2 regions of the Streptomyces sp. NBC_00691 genome follow, and region 2 is predicted to be linked to the other one. Evidence: riboswitches for the same ligand, from Rfam matches in the RefSeq annotation. Region 2 holds a riboswitch; the other holds the start of a gene.

Region 1 (11,278 bases), 2.1 Mb from region 2:
GGCCCGCAGCTCGTCGCCGTCGACGCCCAGGGGGTACGCCCGGACCCGGGTGCGGCCCTTCCCGGCGCCGTGGCGGCGCCACTCCACGCCGTGCCAGGGGTCGCCGCTCGGCCGGACGCCCTGGGCCGTGCCCGTGGAGTCCTCGCGTCCGGAGCAGCAGCGGATGAACGCCGACGCCCATCCCCAGGTGTGGAAGCCCAGCTCGTCGGCGCCGAGCATGCCCCACAGGAGTTCCTCGACGATGTCGTCCGGCACCATGCGCAGGTACTCGGAGGACACCCACGGCGTGTGGGTGAAGTGGCTGATCCGCAGGTCGGGGCGGAGTTCCCGCAGCATCCCGGGGACGAGTGCCAGGTGGTAGTCCTGCACCAGGACCGCCGCGCCTTCGTCGGCCTCGGCGGCCAGGGCCTCGGCGAAGGCGCGGTTGTAGGCGCGGTACGACGCCCAGCGGCGCCGGAACTCCGCGTCGAAGACGGGCTCGCGCGGGGTCTCGTACAGGTGGTGGTGGAGGAACCAGAGCACCGAGTTCGCGATGCCGTTGTACGCGTCGGCGTACACGTCCGGGTCGATGTCCAGCATGCGGACGCCCGGTTCGCCGATGCCGCGCCGGACGGCCTCCCGGTCTCCCTCGCCGAGCGCCGCGCACACCCACAGGCTGCCCTGCGAGGAGACGGCGCTCAGCCCGGAGACCAGGCCGCCGCCGCCCCTGCGGGTGTCGAGCTCGCCGTCCTCGCCGCGCACGTACGAGACGGGTCCCCGGTTGGATGCCACGAGCACAGATGCCATGGGGCGAACCTAGCCCGTCCCGTAAACGCTCAAACGTACGTATACGAGACGGGTGGATCCGGCCACGGAGGGTGGCCGGGCCTCCGGCGGGCCGTCAGCCCTCGCGCCGGCCGCGCATCGCCGCCTTCGCGACCAGGCCGGTCGCCGCGAGGGCGAGGCCCAGGGCGCCCAGCAGCCACAGCCGCTCGCCGTTGCCGCCGGTCTCGGCCATCGAGCCGCCGGCGGCGTTCCCGTGGGGCCCGGGGGCCGGGGGCGCGGGGGCGGCCCCGGCGGGGGCCGCGGCGGGCGTGGGCCCGACCCGGGCCGGTTCCGGGTCCGCGGGCGTGGGCGTGGGGTCCACCGGCGTAGGGGTCGGATCCACCGGGCTCGGTGTCGGGGTCGGTCTGGGCGCCGTCTTCGGCCTGTCGAGCTTCGGTGCCGCCCCGCAGGCCGGGTCCTCGCTGCCGGCTCCGCAGTTGGAGCGGGGTGTCCCGGCCACCACGCGGGTGCGGAGGAGGCCGTCCCCGGCCACCGGGTCCTTGATCTTCACCGAGTAGGTGACGGTCGCGGTCTTCCCGGCCGGGACGGTTCCCACGTACCCGATTCCCGGCGCCGTGTACGTCGCCGTGCCCAGGTCCGTCCTTACGTCGCCCCGGTAGTCGGCGTCGTCGAGGATCCCGGTCAGGTCGTCGCCGAACGTGGCGTTCGGGTAGTCGAGCGTGCCGGTGTTCCTCGCCGTGATCGTGTACGTGACGGTGTCGCCCGGCTTCACGGCGCGCGGGCTCGCCGTCTTGGTGATCTCCAGGTCGGGGACGGGCACCGAGAAGGCCAGCGCGGAGGGCACGTAGGCGTCTCCGCGCGTCGAGAAGGTCAGGTCGGCCGAGGTGGCGCCCTGGGGGACGGCACCGTCGGGGAGGTCGAAGGACTTCGCGTCGATGCTCAGGTTGTCGACCGGCCCGGGGGCGACGGCACCGTCGGCCCCGCCGATGAAGAAGTTGTCGGTGTTGCCCGAGCGGGGCTCGGTGACGTTCTTGCCGTCGACGAGGAAGGCGTCACCAGGGGTGTTCCGGTCGCCCTCGTACGCGGTGACGCCGGCCCGCGCCCTGCCCCCGATCCGGTGGAAGCCGTCCACGGTGACCGTGGTCGCCGGGGACGTCGAGCGCTGGAGGACGTGCCCGCCGTACACGTGCACCTGGCGCCGCTCGGGCGCGCGGACCGGGTCCGGCCCGGGGAACCTGTGCACGACGGTCAGCGACCAGCCCGCGACGCAGCCCTTGCCGTCGGACGCCCAGATGTTGCCGACGGCCACCTGCGCGTCCGTCCCCGACGTGCCCGCGAACGCGGCCGTCACGTCCGACTCGCCCGTGTACCAGTGCGGGCCCTCGGCGTCGGCCGGGTCGGCGACCATGCTGTCGATCGAGACCGGGGTCACGGGACCCGCGCCGACCTTGATCACCGGGGTGGTCGTCGTGGGATCGCCGGGCGAGCGCGGGCCATCGGTGCCGGAGATGTCGCAGCGCTTCAGCGGCGCCCCGCCCGGCCCCTTGTACGTGCCGTCGTTGCCGCCCCAGAAGAGCCGGGCGTACGCCACCTCCGCGCCCGCCGGGATCCGCACCCGGCCGGTGCTGGAGCCGTAGTCGCTCCCCAGGGCGCCGGCGTCGATCCGCCGCATCACGAAGGTGTTGTCGCTGTCCGGGCCCTGGCCGCTCGCCGCCGTCGCGCAGCGGGCGGCCGGGTCGGCGGGGGCCGCCGGGCAGCCCATGACCGTGTTGCCGATCATCGTGAAGTCGCCGTACAACGACGCGTCGTACCGCTTGCCGAAGGGCTCGACCACGTCCGCCGCGGCCGGCCCCGCCGCCGTGAACGCGAGCGAGCCCGCGAGGAGGCCGATGACCGTCGCCACCCTGCCCAGGTGAGGTTGTCTGAAGCGCATAAAAGGCAAAATAGGCAAAACGGATCATCATTCGGCGTTACGCCACGCGGCGGCGGGCGTACTCCACGATCTCCGCCATCGGCGGCCGCTCCTCCGTGTCCACCGCGTACGTCCGCGGCTCGAAGCCCTTCTCACCCCGCTCGAACTGCGTCAGCCGCGGCCGCACCAGATGCCCCCGCGACAGCCGCAGCTGCGCCGTCCGGTAGATCGCCGCCGCCATCCTGCCCAGCGCGAGACCGTCCTGGTGCCGGTGCTTGCGCACCCCCACGTCCACCTGCGCGAGCGCGTCCAGACCCACCGTGTGCAGCGCGTCCACGAGCAGACCGAGCTCCACCCCGTACCCGACCGGGAAGGGCAGCCGTTCGAGCAGGGACCGGCGCGCCGCGTACTCGCCGCCCAGCGGCTGGACGAAGCCGGCCAGCCGCGGCCAGTGCAGATTGAGGAGCGGGCGGGCCACCAGCTCCGTCACCCGACCCCCTTGGCCGGAAGCCCTGCCGGCGGCGACCCCGTCGAACTCGGCGCCGAACGGGCGGTCGTACATCGCCTTCACGAAGTCCACGTCCGGGTCCGTCAGCAGCGGGCCCACGATCCCCGACACGAAGTCCGCCGAGAAGTCCCGCAGGTCCGCGTCGATGAAGCACACGACGTCCCCGGTCGTCACCATCAGCGACCGCCACAGGACCTCGCCCTTGCCCGGCACGGCCGGTATCCGGGGGAGTATCGCGTCCCGCGCGACCACCCGCGCCCCGGCCGCGGCCGCCACCTCCGCCGTACGGTCCGTGGAGCCCGAGTCGATCACCACCAGCTCGTCGACGAGCGGCACCGCCTCCGACATCAGCTCGCGCCGGATCACGGCGACGATGTCACCCACCGTCGCCTCCTCGTTCAGCGCCGGCAGGACGACGCTGACCTTCGTGTTCCGCTTCGCGGCGAGGATCCGCTCCAGCGGCCGGTCCGCCACGGACCAGGACCGCCGGTCCAGCCAGCGCTCCACCTCTTCCAGCACGTGATCTCCATCTCGCGGTTCGGACGGCCGGTCCAAGCGTCCGGGCCTTCGGTTACAGTCTTGAACAACGCGGATGCCCGATGCACGTCGGGGTGCCGCCCGCGCCGGAGCGCAGGAACGAAAGTTCACCGCGCTTCACAATCGAATACCGCTCATCCAGAGGGGCAGAGGGAAACGGCCCGTTGAAGCCCCGGCAACCCTCCAGTCGGTTACTCGTCCTCCAGCGAGGCTCCCGGCTAGGGAAGGTGCCAAATCCGTCTCATGGCGAAAAATTCGTCATGGGAAAGATGAGGAGAAAGGGCCTCGCCTCCATGGCTGTACAGACTGTTACCCCCGCCACTTCGGTCGACCTCGGTCCCGCGTCCGGGCTTTCCTGTCGCGAGTGCGGTGAAATCTTCCCGCTCGGCCCGATCTTCGCCTGCGAGCTGTGTTTCGGACCGCTCGAAGTCGCGTACGACCTCCCCACCGGCGACCCCGAGGCGCTGCGCAAGCAGATCGAGGCCGGCCCCGCCAACATCTGGCGCTACGCCCCGCTGCTGCCCGTCCCCGCCGACGTCGCCGACAAGCCCAACCTGAACCCGGGCTGGACCAAGCTCGTCCAGGCCGACAACCTCGCCCGCGAGATCGGCGTCGCCCCCGGCAAGCTGTTCGTCAAGGACGACTCCGGCAACCCGACCCACTCCTTCAAGGACCGGGTCGTCGCCCAGGCCATCGAGGCCGCCCGCGCCTTCGGCTTCACCACCCTCTCCTGCTCCTCCACCGGCAACCTGGCCGGGGCCGTCGGCGCCGCGGCCGCCCGCGCCGGCTTCCGCTCCTGCGTCTTCATCCCGCACGACCTGGAGCAGGGCAAGGTCGTCATGGCCGGTGTCTACGGCGGCGACCTCGTTGCCATCGAGGGCAACTACGACGACGTCAACCGCTTCTGCTCCGAACTCATCGGCGACCCGCTGGGCGAGGGCTGGGGCTTCGTCAACGTCAACCTCCGCCCGTACTACGGCGAGGGCTCCAAGACGCTGGCGTACGAGATCTGCGAGCAGCTCGGCTGGGTCATCCCCGACCAGCTCGTCATCCCGATCGCCTCCGGCTCCCAGCTCACGAAGATCGACAAGGGGCTCCAGGAGCTCATCAAGCTGGGCCTCGTCGAGGACAAGCCGTACAAGATCTTCGGTGCCCAGGCCGAGGGCTGCTCCCCGGTGTCGGTGGCCTTCAAGGCCGGCCACGACGTCGTACGGCCCCAGAAGCCGAACACGATCGCCAAGTCGCTCGCGATCGGCAACCCGGCCGACGGCCCGTACGTCCTCGACATCGCCCGCCGCACCGGCGGCGCCGTGGAGGACGTGAACGACGAGCAGGTCGTGGACGCGATCAAGCTCCTCGCGCAGACCGAGGGCATCTTCGCCGAGACCGCGGGCGGCGTGACCGTCGGCGTCGCGAGGAAGCTCGTCGAGAACGGGCTGATCGACCCGAACCTCACCACCGTCGTCCTCAACACCGGCGACGGACTCAAGACCCTGGACGCGGTGGCCGACACCTCTCAGGCGACCGTCACCATCCGCCCGAGCCTGGACGCGTTCCGCGACGCCGGCCTGGCCCTCTGAAAGGTTCCGAAGACATGGCCGTGAACGTCCGCATCCCCACCATCCTCCGCACCTACACGGGCGGGCAGTCCGAGGTCCAGGCCGAGGGCACGACCCTCGCCGAGGTCATCGCGGACCTGGAGAAGAACCACACCGGCATCGCCGCCCGCGTCCTGGACGACCAGGGCAAGCTGCGCCGCTTCGTCAACGTCTACGTGAACGACGACGACGTGCGCTTCGAGCAGGGCCTGGAGACGGCCACCCCGGCCGGCGCCGGCGTCTCGATCATCCCGGCCGTCGCCGGAGGCTGCTGAGCCCGCGCCGGGCCGCCGGTTGTCCCGTCTTTCTTGAATTGCCCCTTCCGCGTCATAAAGCGGAAGGGGCAATTCTGCATGGTTGAGCGCGGTAGAGTTGGGGAAGTCCCCTCCGCTGCTCATGCCAGGCGCATATGAGAATGCGTCCCCGCGCGACAAGAAGCAGCCAAAGTGTGTGTGCGATGTGTACCCTCTGCACGCTTTGCCGGGCCCGACTTGCCCCGTGATTCAAGGGATTCTCCCCAATTCGCCTTTCCTCGGCGCCCAGAATTCTCGCTCGATTGACCTGTTGCAGAGGGCAGTTGGGCAGATACATTCAGCGGCGGTCGACGCGTTCCGGCGCAGGGTCTGACCCGGGTCCGCGAAGTGCGGGTCCCGCGCAAGGGCCAGTAATAGGGGAGTTAGGCATGGCTCAGGGCACCGTCAAGTGGTTCAACGCGGAGAAGGGCTACGGCTTCATCGCGGTCGACGGTGGTGCGGATGTTTTCGTCCACTACAGCGCGATCCAGATGGATGGCTACCGCAGCCTCGAAGAGGGACAGCGAGTCGAGTTCGAGATCTCGCAGGGCCAGAAGGGTCCGCAGGCGGACATGGTCAAGCTCGCCGTCTGAGCGCGGCGCGATCGGCCACCGACGCAACGCCGTCGAGGGGTCCGTATCCCTGAGGGGATACGGACCCCTCGCGCGTTCTCCGGCCCCGTCGACGCAGGTCCCGCGCGCCTTCCGTGCCACTCTCCTCCTCGTTCCGCAGGCCTCCCGAGGCCGTTCCGCGCCCCTCTCGCGCCCCTCCCGTCACCCCTCGCCCCGTGTCCCGATCATCGAGAGTCGCTTGCACTCTCATAGGGCGAGTGCTAATCATTGGCGTTAGCACTCGGAAGGTGAGAGTGCTACGAGGATCGGGCAGACGAGGCCGCCGGCCGGGTGGGGCAAGGAACCACGCGGAGCTGCGGAGGCCGTCCGTCGCGGGCGTCGGCGCGGTCCTGGAGCGTTATCCACCCCATGTCCGGGAGGACCACTTCACATGGCCAAGATCATCGCGTTCGACGAGGAGGCCCGGCGCGGTCTCGAGCGCGGCATGAACCAGCTCGCTGACGCCGTCAAGGTCACCCTCGGCCCCAAGGGTCGCAACGTCGTCCTCGAGAAGAAGTGGGGCGCCCCCACGATCACCAACGATGGTGTTTCCATCGCCAAGGAGATCGAGCTCGAGGACCCGTACGAGAAGATCGGCGCCGAGCTGGTCAAGGAAGTCGCCAAGAAGACGGACGACGTCGCCGGCGACGGTACGACCACCGCCACCGTTCTCGCCCAGGCGCTCGTCCGCGAGGGCCTGCGCAACGTGGCCGCCGGTGCCAACCCGATGGCCCTCAAGCGCGGTATCGAGAAGGCCGTCGAGGCCGTCTCGGGCGCCCTGCTCGAGCAGGCGAAGGATGTCGAGACCAAGGAGCAGATCGCTTCCACGGCCTCCATCTCCGCCGCCGACACCCAGATCGGCGAGCTCATCGCCGAGGCGATGGACAAGGTCGGCAAGGAAGGCGTCATCACCGTCGAGGAGTCCCAGACCTTCGGTCTGGAGCTGGAGCTCACCGAGGGCATGCGCTTCGACAAGGGCTACATCTCGGCGTACTTCGCCACCGACATGGAGCGCATGGAGTCGTCGCTCGACGACCCGTACCTCCTGATCGTCAACTCCAAGATCTCTTCGGTGAAGGACCTGCTCCCGCTCCTGGAGAAGGTCATGCAGTCGGGCAAGCCGCTGCTGATCATCGCCGAGGACGTCGAGGGCGAGGCCCTGTCGACCCTGGTCGTCAACAAGATCCGCGGCACCTTCAAGTCCGTCGCGGTCAAGGCCCCGGGCTTCGGTGACCGTCGCAAGGCCATGCTGAACGACATCGCCATCCTCACGGGCGGCACGGTCATCTCCGAGGAGGTCGGCCTCAAGCTCGAGAACGCGGGCCTCGACCTGCTGGGCCGCGCCCGCAAGGTCGTCATCACCAAGGACGAGACCACCATCGTCGACGGTGCCGGTGACAGCGAGCAGGTCGCCGGTCGCGTGAACCAGATCCGCGCCGAGATCGAGAACAGCGACTCGGACTACGACCGCGAGAAGCTCCAGGAGCGCCTGGCGAAGCTCGCCGGCGGTGTCGCGGTCATCAAGGCCGGTGCCGCGACCGAGGTCGAGCTCAAGGAGCGCAAGCACCGCATCGAGGACGCCGTTCGCAACGCGAAGGCGGCCGTCGAGGAGGGCATCGTCGCCGGCGGCGGCGTGGCCCTGCTCCAGGCTTCCTCGGTCTTCGAGAAGCTCGAGGCCGACCTCGCGGGTGACGAGGCCACGGGCGCGAACATCGTGAAGCTGGCCCTTGAGGCCCCGCTGAAGCAGATCGCGGTCAACGCCGGCCTCGAGGGCGGCGTCGTGGCGGAGAAGGTCCGCAACCTGCCCGTCGGCCACGGCCTGAACGCCGCGACCAACGAGTACGTCGACCTCATCGCCGAGGGCATCATCGACCCGGCGAAGGTCACGCGCTCCGCGCTGCAGAACGCCGCGTCGATCGCCGCGCTGTTCCTCACCACCGAGGCCGTCATCGCCGACAAGCCGGAGAAGGCGTCCGCGCCGGCCGGCGGCGGCATGCCGGGCGGTGACATGGACTTCTGATCCTCCGGGATCGGTGGTTCATCGCGGAACGCGCAGGCGGGACGCACGAACGGACCGAGGGCGGCACTCCCAGCCGGGAGTGCCGCCCTCGGGCGTTCTCACCGGCCGCCCACCCGGTGCACGGAGGTGCCGCAGGTGCCGGACGTGCTGGGCGGGAGCGGCGGGGCGATCCTGGAAGTGCCCCTTCGTGAAGGGAACGGACCATGGTCACCCTCCTGACGACCCCGGCCGACCGCGAGCTGGTCATCACCCGCACCTTCGACGCCCCGCCGGCCCGGGTCTGGGAGGCATGGACGGTCCCCGAGCACGTACGGCAGTGGTACGGGGTGTCCGGGCTGACCACGACGGTCGTCGACATCGATCTGCGCGTGGGCGGTTCGTGGCGCTGGGGCCAGACCGCCCCGGAGGGCCAGCAGATCGTCTTCTCGGGCAGGTACGAGGACGTCGTCCCGGTCGAGCGGATCGACTACACGGAGGTCTTCGAGCAGATGCCGGACGGGGAACCGGTCCGGGTCACGCTCACCTTCGACGCGACTCCGGACGGCGGTACGGCCCTGACCAGCACGTCCTTCTGGCCGTCGAACGAGATCAGGGACCAGTCGCTGGCGGCGGGCATGGAGGCGGGGGTGCGGGAGCAGTACGACCGGCTCGCGGAGCACCTGAGGGCGATGTGACGGCGGCGGCCCCGCGGGCGGGGGCGCGAGCCCCGTCCCGGTGGGCCGCGGCCGCGGCCCCCGCCCGTCGGTTCAGGGGCGCCGGAAGAGCGCCGTCCAGAGGAAGGCTTCGCCGAAGGCGGGGGAGTCGGCGCTCTCGTCGCGCATACGGCGGACCTCGACGTCGGTCAGGTCGGCGAAGACGGCGCGCAACGAGTCGTCCGTATAGGCGAGTCCGCCGTCCAGCGCGCCCTTCCGGTAGAAGTCGGCGTCGGGCAGTTCGGAGCCCATTCCGCCCTCTCCGGCGGCGAACGTGGTGAGCGCGAAGTGCCCGCCGGGCGCGAGGACGCGGTCCAGGAGCGCGAGGTAGCCGATGCGGCGGTGCGGCGGCAGGTGGTGGAAGCAGCCGGAGTCGTAGACGAGGTCGTACGGCCCGTCGAGGGCGGTGCCGGGCGCGAAGGCGTCGCCGCACACGAACCGGATCCCGGTGGCCCCGGCCTCCCGGGCGCGCTCCTCCGCCCAGCGGACGGCGGTGGGGGAGAGGTCGACGGCGTCCACCTCGTACCCGAGCGACGCGAGGTGGAGGCTGTTGCGCCCGGGTCCGCAGCCGAGGTCGAGGGCGCGCCCGCCACCGGCCGGGAGCAGTCCCCGCTCGACGTACGAGACGAGGTTCTCGTCGGGCTTGGCGACGAAGAAGGGCACGGGCTTGTCCCGGTCGGCGTAGAACCGGTCCCACCAGTCGGCCCCGCCACCGGACCACCGGTCGGCATCGGGCGCGAAGAGCCCGTCGAGCAGGCCGAGGACGTCGTCGACGGTGCGGATGTGGCGGGCGGCGCGGACAGTGCCGCCGGCGCCGTCGTGGCGGTCGTTCGGACTCATGTGGATCTCCCCTCCGAGTCCCCCAAGAATAACGGGAGTTGAGGTAAAAGCCCAGGTCAGTGGTGGTGTGCGGAGGGGCTGGAGGGCTGCAGAGGGGTGCCGGGGGCGTGTCGCGGCCCCGTGGGGGCGGGTCCTCCCGCGCGGGGCCCCTCGGGCCCCCACAGTCCCGGGAAGGGGCCTTCCGGGGCGTCGCGGGGGCCGGTTTCCGTGGAGGTTCGGGCCCGGTGCGGCGGGCGGGGGCCGGGGCGGATTGAACGGGTTCGAAAATCAGGTTCCGTCGTCACCGGCCTCTGCTACTGTCGGCCTGCTTGCGCGGGGGACGAGCGGCGAGACCATGAGACCCCTTCCCCGCGCCGAATGCCCTGGGGAGGGACTTCTACGTGATCAGACCGCTGGACCGACGGCCGCGCCGTCGTGCGCTCGGCCGCATCGCACTCACCGTCAGCCTCGCGGTGACGGCCGGCGTCGGCACCACCGTGGGGGCGGTGGCCGACACGCCCGGCGCGACCGGCGACGCGGTCGTCGTCGGCCCGGGCGCCCGCTTCGTGCCCCGCGCCACCCTCGTCCTGAACGCGGGGGAGACCGGCTTCCTCACCGCGCAGGAGGGCGACGACCGGCTGCGCTGGATCGACTACGCGACCGGCGGGACCACCGTCCTCGACCACCGCCTGCCGAAGCCGCTCTCGTACGACGTCGACGAATTCCGCTTCGCCGAGTACCCGGCGGACTTCGGGCACGGCTCCGACACCGTCGCCGTCCACTCGGAGAGCCCCACCCCGCACGTGACGCTCCAGCAGCGGGCCGGCGGCGGCCCGACGACCACCGTCGCGATCCCGGAGGGACAGACCTACGTCGGCACGTACGGCGACACGGTCATCACCCGGACCGGCACCGAGCGCGACGTCACGAGCCTGCACCTCCTCCACCCGGAGGCCGGCGGGGTCAGGGAGCAGAAGCTGGAGGGACTGCCCGAGGGCTGGAACCTCTCCGTCAACGAGGGCGACGCCCGGTCGATCGCCGTTCGCGGCATCAAGTGGGTGGACTCCACGATGAGCCAGGGGTGGTGGGTCGTCGACCTGGCGAGCGGGAAGCTCACGGCGCTCTCCACCCAGGGCGAGAGCGTCTCCTTCGACAACGACACGGTCCTCCACGTCGGCGCCCCGTCCACCTACGAGGCGCAGGTGTACCGCCGGGACGACCTGGGCGCCGCCCCGACCACCCTCGACCTGCGGGACGTCGCCTCGTACGACGACGTCGTCCGCCGGCTCGGCGACGACCTGGTCACCGTGAGCCCGCCCAACCCGGGCAACAACGAGTACCGGGGGAACCGCCTCGTGCGGCAGGCCCCGGACAACAACGACACCCCCCTGCTGGAGGTCGCCTCCACCGCCCTCAGCCGGCTGCCCGACGGCTCGCTCCTCGTGGCCGGTGCGGAGCAGCGCACCGACTACGGCGCCCTCGACTGGGGGTACTACCGCTTCACCGCGGCCGCCGACGGCACC
Region 2 (11,278 bases):
TCCAGATGGACGTACTCCACGACCTTGGAGGAGCGCGTCACGTCGAAGCGGGTCAGGTTGCCGCAGAGCGTGCAGCGCCACCGGGTGTCGGCGGTCGGCAGGGGAACCGTCGTCATCGTGCCGTCCTTCTTCCTGTTGCTGGTACCAGGTGCGGGAGCCGCGGTGCGCCGTCGAACTGCGGTCGTACTGCCCGTTACCCTACGGCCTCGCCGGTACGCGGGGGCACGGCGAGGCACTCTGTCCAGTTCGACCCCGGTACGCCATGATCTGTCCATGATCGACTGGCGAGGTGCGGTCCGTGCTGTCCTGGGGTCCCGGCGCGGCACCCGCGGTGGCCCCACCGTGACGTACGGACTGATCGCCGCCTGCTGCGTGCTCTTCGTGATCGGCCCGGTCTCCGGGCTCAACCCGGTGTACGGGACGGGGGACGAGCTCCTCGCGGCCCAGGGCGCGTACTTCCGGCGCTGGGGTGTCGTCCCCGCCGAGCTGATGAGCGGCGAGCCCGGAGCCCTGCTCACCCCGCTCACCGCGCTCTTCGTCCACGGCAGCTGGCTCCACCTGCTGGGAAACATGCTGTTCCTGTACGTCTTCGGGGCGATGGCCGAGGAGCGCATGGGTCCCGTCGAGTTCGCCCTCTTCTACCTGGGCACGGGCTACCTCGCGCTGCTCGGCTACGCGGTGGCGCACGCGAACAGCGAGCAGACCCTGGTCGGGGCGTCCGGGGCGATCTCCGGTGTGCTCGGGGCCTTTCTCTTCCTCTTCCCGCGCTCCCGGGTCACCAGTCTCTTCCCGTTCCTCTTCTTCCTGCCGCTGCGCTTTCCGGCCTGGATCGTGCTGATCTTCTGGTTCGCGCTCCAGTGGCTGGCCGCGCAGGCGGCGGGCGCCGGTCCCGGCGTCGCCTATCTGGCCCATGTGGTGGGCTTCTCCGTCGGCTTCCTCTACGCCTGGGGGCGCTACCGGGGTGGGGATAGAGTGAAAGCCCAAGCCGCGGCGACCGAGGGAGAAAGCCAGCCGTGATCACCGCGATCGTGCTCATCAAGACCAGCGTGGACCGCATCCCCGAGATCGCCGAGTCGATCGCCGGGCTCGACAGCGTCAGCGAGGTCTTCTCGGTGACCGGCACCTACGACCTCATCGCCATGGTCCGCGTGCCCCGCCACGACGACCTGGCGGACGTCATCCCCGGCAGCATCAGCAAGATCCCGGGCGTCGAGGCCACGGACACGCATGTCGCCTTCCGTACGTACTCCCAGCACGATCTGGAGGCGGCCTTCGCCATCGGCCTGGAGTCCTGAACCTCGTTCACGGCACGGGTGAAGGGGGCCTCCCGAACGGGAGGCCCCCTTCACCCGTACGAGTGAGTGATCAGCCGCGGTCCGGGACGCAGCGGCCGTCCTCGGTACGGTACTTCCACTGCGCGCCGTCGCGGACGAGCTCCTTCACGGCGCCGACGAACCGCTCCACGTGCTCGTCCGGCGTGCCGGCGCCGAAGCTCACCCGGATGGCGTTGAGCGACCGCTCCCCCGGGGCCGCCTCGGGGGCGCCGCACTCGCCGGGGTCCTGCGGGTCGCTGCCGAGCAGGGTACGGACCAGCGGGTGGGCGCAGAAGAGACCGTCCCGGACGCCGATGCCGTACTCGGCGGAGAGCGCGGCGGCGAAGTGGGAGCTGTTCCAGCCGTCCACGACGAAGGAGATGACGCCGACGCGGGGCGCGTCGTCGCCGAACAGCGAGAGCACCTTGACCTCGGGAACCTCGGCGAGTCCCGCCCGGACCGTGGCGATGAGGTGCCGCTCGCGCTCGACGAGCGAGTCGAAGCCGGCCTCGGTGAGCGCCTTGCAGGCGGAGGCGATGGAGTAGACGCCGATGACGTTCGGCGAACCGGCCTCGTGCCGGGCCGCGGTGGTGTGCCACTCCACGTCCACACCACCGTCGGCCCGACGGGCCACCTTGCGGGAGGCGCCGCCGCCCGCGAGGTAGGGCTCGGAGTCCCGCAGCCAGTCGGCGCGGCCCGCGAGGACGCCGGAGCCGAAGGGCGCGTACAGCTTGTGCCCGGAGAAGGCGATCCAGTCCACGTCGAGTTCCTGGACGGAGACCGGGTGGTGGGGCGCGAGCTGGGCGGCGTCGAGCACGATCCGGGCGCCGTGCGCGTGCGCGGCGGCGGCGAGTTCCCTCACCGGCCACAGCTCACCGGTGACGTTGGAGGCGCCGGTGACGCAGACCAGGGCGGGGCCGTAGGGGGCGCGGTCGGCGAGGGCCCGCTCCAGGGTGGCGACGGCCTGCTCCGGGGTGCGCGGCGCATTGAGGTAGGTCACGCGGGCGTCGCGCCAGGGCAGCAGCGAGGCGTGGTGCTCGGTCTCGAAGACGAAGACCTGGCAGTCGGCCGGCAGCGTGGCGGCGAGCAGGTTGAGCGAGTCGGTGGTGGAGCGGGTGAAGACGACCTGGTCGTCGGGGCGGCAGTCGAGGAACTCGGCGACGGTGACGCGGCTGTTCTCGAAGAGGTCGGTGGAGAGCTGGGAGAGGTACCCGGCGCCGCGGTGGACGCTGCCGTAGTAGGGGGCGTACGCAGCGACGTCGTCCCAGACCCGCTGGAGGGCCGGTGCGCTGGCCGCGTAGTCGAGCGCCGCGTAGGTCACCTCGCCGCCGGTGACGAGCGGGACGGTGACGTCCCGGCCGAGCACGGGGAGCGGGGCGGCGCAGCAGGGGTCGGCCGATTCGGCGGCGGTCTCGGCGAGGGGGACGGCGGCGGTCTCGACGGTGGCGACGGCGGCGTCAGGGCGTGCGGACATGGCGGTATCTCCCGGCGGGCGGTGCGGAATGGCTTCGGTGAACCCGCACACGGCCGGACGCGCCGGGGTACGGGGTGATGCCTCGGAAGACACGGGTGCGCAGAGGGTGCAGGGGCACTCAGGGGTACACGGGGTACGCGGAAGTGACCCTGATCCGGTGATCCGAGGGTGAAGAAGGGGCGTACTCGCCCTATCGCATTCGCTTGCTCACGGAAAACGCTCCTCGAGAGACCAGGACCCCTGGTGTTCGAGGGGTCCGCGCTTGCCGTAGACCTCGCTGCCTACGGCCTGGTCATCACCCGGGGCACCCCGCCACGGACGGAGGGTTGCCGGACAGCAAGCCGGGGCCAAAACGCTGTCACTCGTGACCTGTAGAGCATCCTGCCACATGATCGCCGAAGCGCAAGACCCCGGTCCGCATACTGGACCGGGGTCGTGGGCGTACGAGGTGCGGGGGTCAGGCGTTGCTGGCGGCCACCCAGCGCTCCAGGGCCCGGCGGGCCTCGCCGGAGTCGATCGACTCCGCGGCCTTCTCGATGCCGGCGCGGATCTGCTCCACCAGGGTGCTGTCCCCCGGTGTGAGCGCGGTCAGCGCCGCCGCCGAGTTGAGCAGCACCGCGTCCCGTACCGGACCGGTCTCCCCCGCGAGCAGCCGGCGGGCCACGTCGGCGTTGTACGAGGCGTCGGCGCCCCGCAGCGCCTCCACGGGCACGAGGTCGATGCCGACGTCCCGGGGGTCGAAGGCCTCCTCCCGCACCGCGCCGTCGCGGACCACCCAGACCCGCGAGGTGGCGGTGGTGGTCAGCTCGTCGAGGCCGTCGTCACCGCGGAAGACGAGCGCGGAGGAACCGCGCTCGGCGAGCACCCCGGCGACGATGGGAGCGACCCGGGCGTCGGCGACACCGGTCGCCTGGGACCGGACGCGGGCCGGGTTGGTGAGCGGACCGAGGAAGTTGAAGACGGTCCGGATGCCCAGCTCCTTGCGGGCCATCGCCACATGGCGCAGCGCCGGGTGGAACTTCACGGCGAAGCAGAAGGTGATCCCGGCCTCCTCGGCGACCTCGACGACCCGCTTCGGGGTCAGGTCCAGGTTGACGCCGAGCTTCTCCAGGACGTCGGAGGCGCCGGAGGCGGAGGAGGCGGCCCGGTTGCCGTGCTTGACGACCTTGGCTCCGGTGCCGGCCACGACGATCGCCGACATCGTGGAGATGTTGACGGTCTTGGCGCCGTCGCCGCCGGTGCCGACGATGTCGACGGTGGCGCCGGGCACCTCGATCGTGTTCGCGTGCTCGTACATGGTGCGGACGAGGCCGGTGATCTCCTCCACGGTCTCGCCCTTGGCCCGCAGGGCCACGACGAAGCCGGCGATCTGGGCGTCGGTGGCCTCGCCGCGCAGGATCCGGTCCATGGCCCAGGCGGTGTCCTCCGCGCTCTGGTCGCGGCCGGACAGCAGACCGTCCAGGACGACGGGCCAGGAGCGGCCCGCCGACGTAGGTCCTCCAGCGGGGGTCGCAGCGCTCATGGCAGCTCCTGGTCGGTCACGTGACGGCTAGGACTCCACCCTATCGACCCCCGGGGACGGCAAAGAGCCCCGTCCATCGAATGGACGGGGCTCTCACCGTGGCGACTTGTCGAAAGTCAGGAGTTCAGGCGATCAGTGGTGGCCGTGGCCGCTCTGGATCTCCTTGTACTCCTCGACCGTGGGCTTGGCGATCTGGCTGTCGTCGCCGTAGTAGCCCTTGTTGAGCTTGACCCGGAGCTTCTCGATGCGGCCGACCTTGCGCTCCACACCGTTCTCGTCGACGGCCGGCGGCAGCGCCGCGGCGTCGTACTGCTCGTGCGCGGTGAGGCGGTGCAGCTCGCCCTGGCTGAGCGGCTCGTGGATCTCGACGAACTCACCGTGCGGCAGGCGCTTGATGATGCCGGACTCGCGGCCGTGCAGCACCTTGTCCTTGTCGCGGCGCTGGAGGCCGAGGCAGATCCGCTTGGTGACGACGAACGCGATGACCGGGCCGACGAAGAAGAAGATCCGCACGAACCAGGTGATCGAGTTGAGCGACAGGTGGAAGTGGGTCGCCCAGAGGTCGTTTCCACCACCCACGAGCATGATCATGTACGCGGTGATCCAGGCGACACCGAAGCCGGTGCGCGTCGGAGCGTTGCGCGGGCGCTGCGCGATGTGGTGCTCGCGCTTGTCGCCGGTGATCCACGACTCGATGAACGGGTAGACCGCGATCGCCGCGAGGACCGCCGGGAAGATCGCCAGCGGGATCATCACGCCGAGAACCAGCGTGTGGCCCCAGAGGTTGATCTCCCAGCCCGGCATGACACGGATCAGACCCTCGGCGAAGCCCATGTACCAGTCGGGCTGGGCGCCGGTGGACACCTGGTCCGGGCGGTACGGGCCGATGGCCCAGATCGGGTTGATCGAGGCGATCGCCGCGACGATGGCGATGACACCGAAGACCAGGAAGAAGAAGCCTCCGGCCTTGGCCATGTAGACCGGCAGCAACGGCATGCCCACGACGTTCTTGTTCGTACGGCCGGGGCCGGCGAACTGCGTGTGCTTGTGGAAGAACACCAGGATGAGGTGGGCCACCACGAGGCCGAGCATGATGCCGGGCAGCAGCAGGACGTGGGCCGAGTAGAACCGGGCCACGAAGTCGCCGCCGGGGAACTCCCCGCCGAACAGGAACATCGACAGGTAGGTGCCGATGACCGGGACGGACAGGATCGCGCCCTGCATGAAGCGGACACCGGTGCCGGAGAGCAGGTCGTCCGGGAGCGAGTAACCGGTGAAGCCGGTGAACATGCCCAGGAAGAACAGCAGGAAGCCGAACAGCCAGTTGATCTCACGCGGCTTGCGGAACGCGCCCGTGAAGAACACGCGCATCATGTGCACGAACATGCCGGCCAGGAAGATCAGCGCCGCCCAGTGGTGGATCTGCCGGATGAGCAGACCACCGCGGACCTCGAACGAGATGTGCATCGTCGAGTTGAACGCCTCGGACATCAGCTGCCCCTGGAGCGGGACGTACGGTCCGACGTACTCCACCTCGTTCATCGACGGGTGGAAGAACATCGTCAGATAGACGCCCGTCAGGATGATGATGAGGAAGCTGTAGAGGCAGATCTCGCCCAGCATGAAGGACCAGTGGTCCGGGAAGATCTTCCGCATGTTGGACTTGGCCAGCGTGTAGATGCCCAGGCGTCCATCGGCCCAGTCGGCGACCCGCTCACCGGCGGGGGCCTTCTTCGTATCGGTCACGGTGCTCATCCGCGCTCCCAGAAGGACGGACCGACGGGCTCGTCGAAGTCGCCGAGCGCCTCCAGGAAGCCCTTGTCGTTCACGCCGATCCGCAGCTGCGGGAGGGCGTGACCGGCCGGGCCGAAGATGACGCGGGCGCCGTCGGAGAGGTCGAAGGTGGACTGGTGGCACGGGCAGAGGACGTGGTGCGTCTGCTGCTCGTACAGGGAGATCGGGCAGCCCACGTGGGTGCAGATCTTCGAGAAGGCGACGATGCCCTCGTGCGACCACTCGAGCTCGCGCTTGTCCTTGATGTCCTCCGGCTGGATCCGGACGATCATCAGGGCGGCCTTGGCGATCTCGGTCTGGAAGTGGTGGTCGTGCTCCGAGAGGCCCTCGGGCATCGCGAAGGTCAGCGAACCGACCGCGACGTCCTCGGGACGCAGCGGCTCGTGCGTGTTCATGTTGATGAGCTGAAGACCCTTGGCCCACATCGTGGACCGGAGCTTCTTCTCGGGCAGCGGGCCCATGTCACGCAGCAGCACGATGCCGGAAAGCGGAACGAGCGACAGCGCACCGAACATCGTGTTGCGGATGAGCTTGCGGCGGCCCATGCCCGACTCGGCGGCACCGGCCGCGAAGTCCGACATGACCTTCGCCTTGGTCTCGGCGTCGGCCGCGATCGGGTGACGCTCGTCCGCGATCTCGACGTCGGACATCAGGGTGCGGGCCCAGTGGACCGCGCCCGCTCCGATGAAGAAGAGCGCGAGACCCAGGGTCCAGCCCAGGGCGAAGTTGAGCGCGGACACCCGGCCGAAGGGCCAGATGTACACGATCTTGTCGACCGGGAAGATCACGTACGAGGCGATGAAGCCGATCGTGGCCAGCATCGACAGCGTGAACATGAACGCCACCGCGCGCTCGGACCGACGCGCGGCCCGCTCGTCGATGTCCTGGATGCGGGGCTTGTGGGGCGGGAGGCCCGGGTCGGCGAACGGGTCGTCGGCGACCTTCACCGCGCCGTGCGCGGTGTCCTGCCCTGCCGGCAGGTTCTCTTCTGGAATCTCTTGGCTACTCATGACTTCTTGGCCTTAGCGGTGTGGGCCGCGACCCAGATGGCAACTGCGATCAGCGCACCCAGGCCGAAGACCCAGGCGAACAGGCCCTCGGAGACGGGGCCGAGGCCACCGAGCGAGAGACCGCCCGGGCTGTCGGCCTTGTCGCCGTTGACGGCCTGGACGTACGCGATGATGTCCTTCTTCTCCTTCTCGGGCATCGTCGTGTCCGGGAAGGAGGGCATGTTCTGCGGGCCGGTCTGCATGGCCTCGTAGAGGTGCTTCGGGCTCACGCCTTCGAGGTTCGGGGCGTACTTGCCGTAGGTCAGCGCGCCGCCCTCACCGGTGAAGTTGTGGCACTGGGCACAGTTGGTGCGGAACAGCTCGCCACCCTTGGCGATGTCGGCACCGTCAGGGCTGTACTGGCTCTCGGTCGGCGTGATCGGACCGGCGCCGAGAGAAGCGACGTACGCCGCGAGCTGATCGATCTCAGCCTGCGAGTAGATGGTCTTCTTCTTCGGGACCTGGGCGCCCGGCTGCTGGGCCGGCATGCGACCCGTGCCGACCTGGAAGTCGACGGCGGCCGAACCGACGCCGACGAGGGAGGGGCCGTCAGTGGTGCCCTGACCGCCGGTTCCGTGGCAGCTGGCGCAGCCGACGGAGTAGAGCTTCTTCCCCTCCTCGATGGCGAGGGACTGGGCGGTTTCATCGGCCTTCGCCGTGCCCGCGGGCGCGAACGCGGCGTACAGCCCCCCAGTGGCCGCCAGCGCGAGAAGTAGGACGACGACCGCCGCCAGCGGATGGCGTCGTCGTGCGGAGAGCTTTTTCACGGATTACCCCGGTGTCAGGATCTTCTGCGTCGATGCTTGCTGGATGTCTCGGTCCGCCGTGTGCGGCGGTGCCGACTACTTGATCATGTAGATCGTGGCGAAGAGGCCGATCCAGACGACATCGACGAAGTGCCAGTAGTAGGACACGACGATGGCGGCGGTTGCCTGCTCGTGAGTGAACCTCTTGGCGGCGTACGTCCGGCCGAGGACCAGCAGGAAGGCGATGAGACCGCCCGTCACGTGCAGGCCGTGGAAGCCGGTGGTCAGGTAGAACACGGAGCCGTACGGGTCCGACGAGAGCGAGAGGCCCTCGTGCTTCACCAGCTCCGTGTACTCGAAGACCTGTCCGCCGATGAAGATCGAACCCATCACGAACGTGATGATGAACCACGACCTGAGCTTCTTCACGTCGCCCCGCTCAGCGGCGAAGACGCCGAGCTGGCAGGTGAGTGAGGAGAGCACCAGGATCGTGGTGTTGGTAGCCGAGAACGGGAAGTTCAAGGCATCTGCCTTTTCCGCCCAGAACTCGGCCCCCATCACGGATCGCAGGGTGAAGTACATCGCGAAGAGGGCCGCGAAGAACATCAGCTCGGAGCTCAACCAGATGATGGTTCCGACGCTGGTGAGGTTCGGTCGATTGACCGACGGGTGCGCGTGCCCTGTTTCTACTGTCGTTACTGTCGCCACGACCGACATTATGTCGGTCGCTTATCCCGCCCTCACTCCGGGGGGTGCCGTTCGGAGTGTCAGAGGGGTGTGTCCAGCCCGAACGGCCCAGTGCGAGGGCTCCCCGGCACCCTTCGAACAGGTGTTGAACGGGTGTTGACGGGGTGTGGACCGGAGTAGCATCCGCGCATCGGTCGACGACGACCCACCCGCCTTCCCAGCCGGAGGAACGATGCAGTCGAGTGCCACGGTCCTGGTCTACAGCGACGACGCGAACACCCGCGAGCAGGTACGGCTGGCGGCGGGGCGCAGGCCCGCGTCGGACGTTCCCCCGGTCGAGTTCGTGGAGTGCGCGACCCTGCCGGCGGTGCTGAAGCGCCTGGACGAGGGCGGCATCGACGTCTGCGTCCTGGACGGCGAGGCGGTGCCCGCGGGCGGGATGGGCGTCTGCAGGCAGATCAAGGACGAGATCTTCCACTGCCCGCCGGTGCTGCTGCTCATCGGGCGGCCTCAGGACGCCTGGCTGGCCACCTGGAGCCGCGCGGACGCCGCGGTCACCCTTCCGGTGGAACCGGTCGAGTTCGCGGCGTCCCTGGCCTCCCTGATCCGCTCGCGCCTGTCGATCGACGCGTGAGCTGATCAGATCGAGGGCCTGAGGCGGGCCTTCTCCGTGGGGGCCACCGGGTTTCCGGCGGCCTCCACCAGGGCGCTGCCCTCCCGCCACTTGGCCCACGGCAGGTTCCAGTCGCCGAAGCCGTTGCCGAAGGTGTCCATCGTGTCGCCGTAGCTGTTGACGACGCGGACGATGTCGCCGGGGCGGACGGTCTCGTAGAACCAGGCCGCGTTCCCGGTCGACATGCCGACACAGCCGTGGCTGACGTTCGCCACGCCCTGCGAGCCGACCGACCAGGGCGCGGCGTGGACGTACTCGCCGCTCCAGGTGACCCGGGTGGCGTAGTAGACGGGCAGGTCGTACGACTCGGAGCTGCCTTCGGCGATGCCGATGCTGGTGCCGCGCATCCTGACGTAGTACTCCTTGCCGAGCACCACTTTGATGCCGTTTCGGGTGGAGAAGCCCGGTTTGCCGGTGGTCACCGGAATGGTATTGATCACTTCTCCGTTGCGCCGCACGGTCATGTAGTGCGACCCGGCGTCCGCGACGGCCTCGATCCGGTCGCCGATCGTGAGCTTCAGCGACTTGGACGCGCCGCCGTAGAGCTTGTCGCCGACCTTGAGTCCGTCCAGGTTCCCGGTGACCGTGACCTGTGCGCCGGCCGGCCAGTACTCCTTCGGGCGGAAGTGCAGCTTCTTGTCGTCCACCCAGTACCAGGTGCCCTCGACGGACGGCGTGGAGCGGACCTTGAGGGCCCGTTCGACGACGGCACGGGCCGTGCGGTCCTTGACGGGGAGGCTGAGCTCGGCCGTGATGGGCTGTCCGACGCCGTATGTGCCCGCCTCGGGGCCGAATGCCACGGTGAGCGCCCGTTTGGCCGGTGCCGTCTCGAACGTGAACGTACGGGCGCCTGGAGCGCCGTCCTCGTCCTCGGTGGCGACGCGGACCGTGTAGCGGGCGCCGGCCGCCAGGGCGGCCGTGGAGCGCCAGCGCCGTCCGTCGGCGGTGAGTTCGCCCGCCAGATGGTGGCCGGAGGCGTCTATGGCGGTGACGTCGGTGATCCTGCCGTCGTCACCCTTGGCGGTGACTTCCAGAGGCTTCTCGGGGTCCGCCTTGGCGCCGTCCGCGGGAGCGCTGACCGCGAGCTGATCCGCCGCGTCGTACGCCCTCGCCGACAGCGGATGGCCGTCGGAACCGGCACACGACGTGGCGGCCGCGGTGACGCTGACGGCCAGAAGAGTGCAGCTCAGAACAGTCCGAATGCGCGGCGTGTCGTTCATGACCTCACGCTAAGGACTGTCCTCCGCACCAGCGCGTCGAGTGCGGCAAAAGAGGGGCCCGGACACTTCGATGACGAAGTGTCCGGGCCCCTCGGGCGCTCCGGTGGAGCGGGGTACCGCTACTGGTTCTGGTTCTCACCGCGGTAGAACTCGAAGACCCAGCCGAACAGGCCGACGAGGATCAGCGGGGCGGAGAAGTACAGGATCCACCAGCCCATCGCGATGGCGAGGAAGGCGAGCGCGCCACCGACGGCCAGCGACAGCGGCTGCCAGCTGTGCGGGGCGAAGAAGCCCACTTCACCGGCCTCGTCCGCGACGTCGGCCTCCTTGTCGTCCTGCGCCATCGCGTCGACACGCCTGGCCGTGAAGGCCAGGTAGTAGCCGATCATGATGGAGAGGCCGAACGCCAGGAACAGCGCCGTCGTGCCGACCGGCTCCTTCGACCACACGCCGTACAGGACGGCCATGGCGAGGATGAAGACGCTCAGCCAGATGAACATCTTGCCCTGGATCTTCACTTGCCGGCCTCCTTGCCGCCCGTGAGGGCCTCGGCCACGTGACCCTTGTTCTCGAGCTGGTCGAGAGCCGCGATCTCAGGGTGGTGCAGATCGAACGCCGGGGATTCCGAACGGATCCGCGGCAGGGTGAGGAAGTTGTGCCGCGGCGGCGGGCAGGACGTCGCCCATTCGAGCGAACGGCCGTAGCCCCACGGGTCGTCGACCTCGATCTTCTTGCCGTACTTGGCGGTCTTCCAGACGTTGTAGAGGAACGGCAGGATCGACAGACCGAGCAGGAAGGAA

What was found. Region 2 has a riboswitch for S-adenosylmethionine ahead of OG392_RS10600 (aminotransferase class V-fold PLP-dependent enzyme). Riboswitches for the same ligand answer to the same signal wherever they lie in the genome.
Region 1: it holds a riboswitch for S-adenosylmethionine, as region 2 does, so the genes downstream of both, thrC (threonine synthase) here and OG392_RS10600 (aminotransferase class V-fold PLP-dependent enzyme) in region 2, are expected to answer to the same signal.

What each region holds. Positions count from the first base shown of each region.
Region 1 covers NZ_CP109007.1:4,473,731-4,485,008, forward strand. Annotated here, with positions in the region: gene OG392_RS20290 (alpha,alpha-trehalose-phosphate synthase (UDP-forming)) at 1-786, opposite strand, end outside; gene OG392_RS20295 (DUF7927 domain-containing protein) at 881-2,698, opposite strand; gene OG392_RS20300 (glucosyl-3-phosphoglycerate synthase) at 2,736-3,704, opposite strand; SAM riboswitch class I at 3,854-3,998, shown strand; gene thrC (threonine synthase) at 3,992-5,302, shown strand; gene OG392_RS20310 (MoaD/ThiS family protein) at 5,317-5,595, shown strand; gene OG392_RS20315 (cold-shock protein) at 6,003-6,206, shown strand; gene groL (chaperonin GroEL) at 6,616-8,244, shown strand; gene OG392_RS20325 (SRPBCC domain-containing protein) at 8,448-8,918, shown strand; gene OG392_RS20330 (class I SAM-dependent methyltransferase) at 8,991-9,776, opposite strand; gene OG392_RS20335 (FG-GAP-like repeat-containing protein) at 10,157-11,278, shown strand, end outside.
Region 2 covers NZ_CP109007.1:2,355,221-2,366,498, forward strand. Annotated here, with positions in the region: gene OG392_RS10585 (hypothetical protein) at 1-116, opposite strand, end outside; gene OG392_RS10590 (rhomboid family intramembrane serine protease) at 274-1,017, shown strand; gene OG392_RS10595 (Lrp/AsnC family transcriptional regulator) at 1,014-1,295, shown strand; gene OG392_RS10600 (aminotransferase class V-fold PLP-dependent enzyme) at 1,366-2,787, opposite strand; SAM riboswitch class IV at 3,041-3,157, opposite strand; gene trpD (anthranilate phosphoribosyltransferase) at 3,245-4,309, opposite strand; gene qcrB (cytochrome bc1 complex cytochrome b subunit) at 4,442-6,064, opposite strand; gene qcrA (cytochrome bc1 complex Rieske iron-sulfur subunit) at 6,061-7,113, opposite strand; gene qcrC (cytochrome bc1 complex diheme cytochrome c subunit) at 7,110-7,919, opposite strand; gene ctaE (aa3-type cytochrome oxidase subunit III) at 7,995-8,615, opposite strand; gene OG392_RS10630 (hypothetical protein) at 8,818-9,219, shown strand; gene OG392_RS10635 (L,D-transpeptidase) at 9,225-10,478, opposite strand; gene OG392_RS10640 (cytochrome c oxidase subunit 4) at 10,598-10,996, opposite strand; gene ctaD (aa3-type cytochrome oxidase subunit I) at 10,993-11,278, opposite strand, start outside.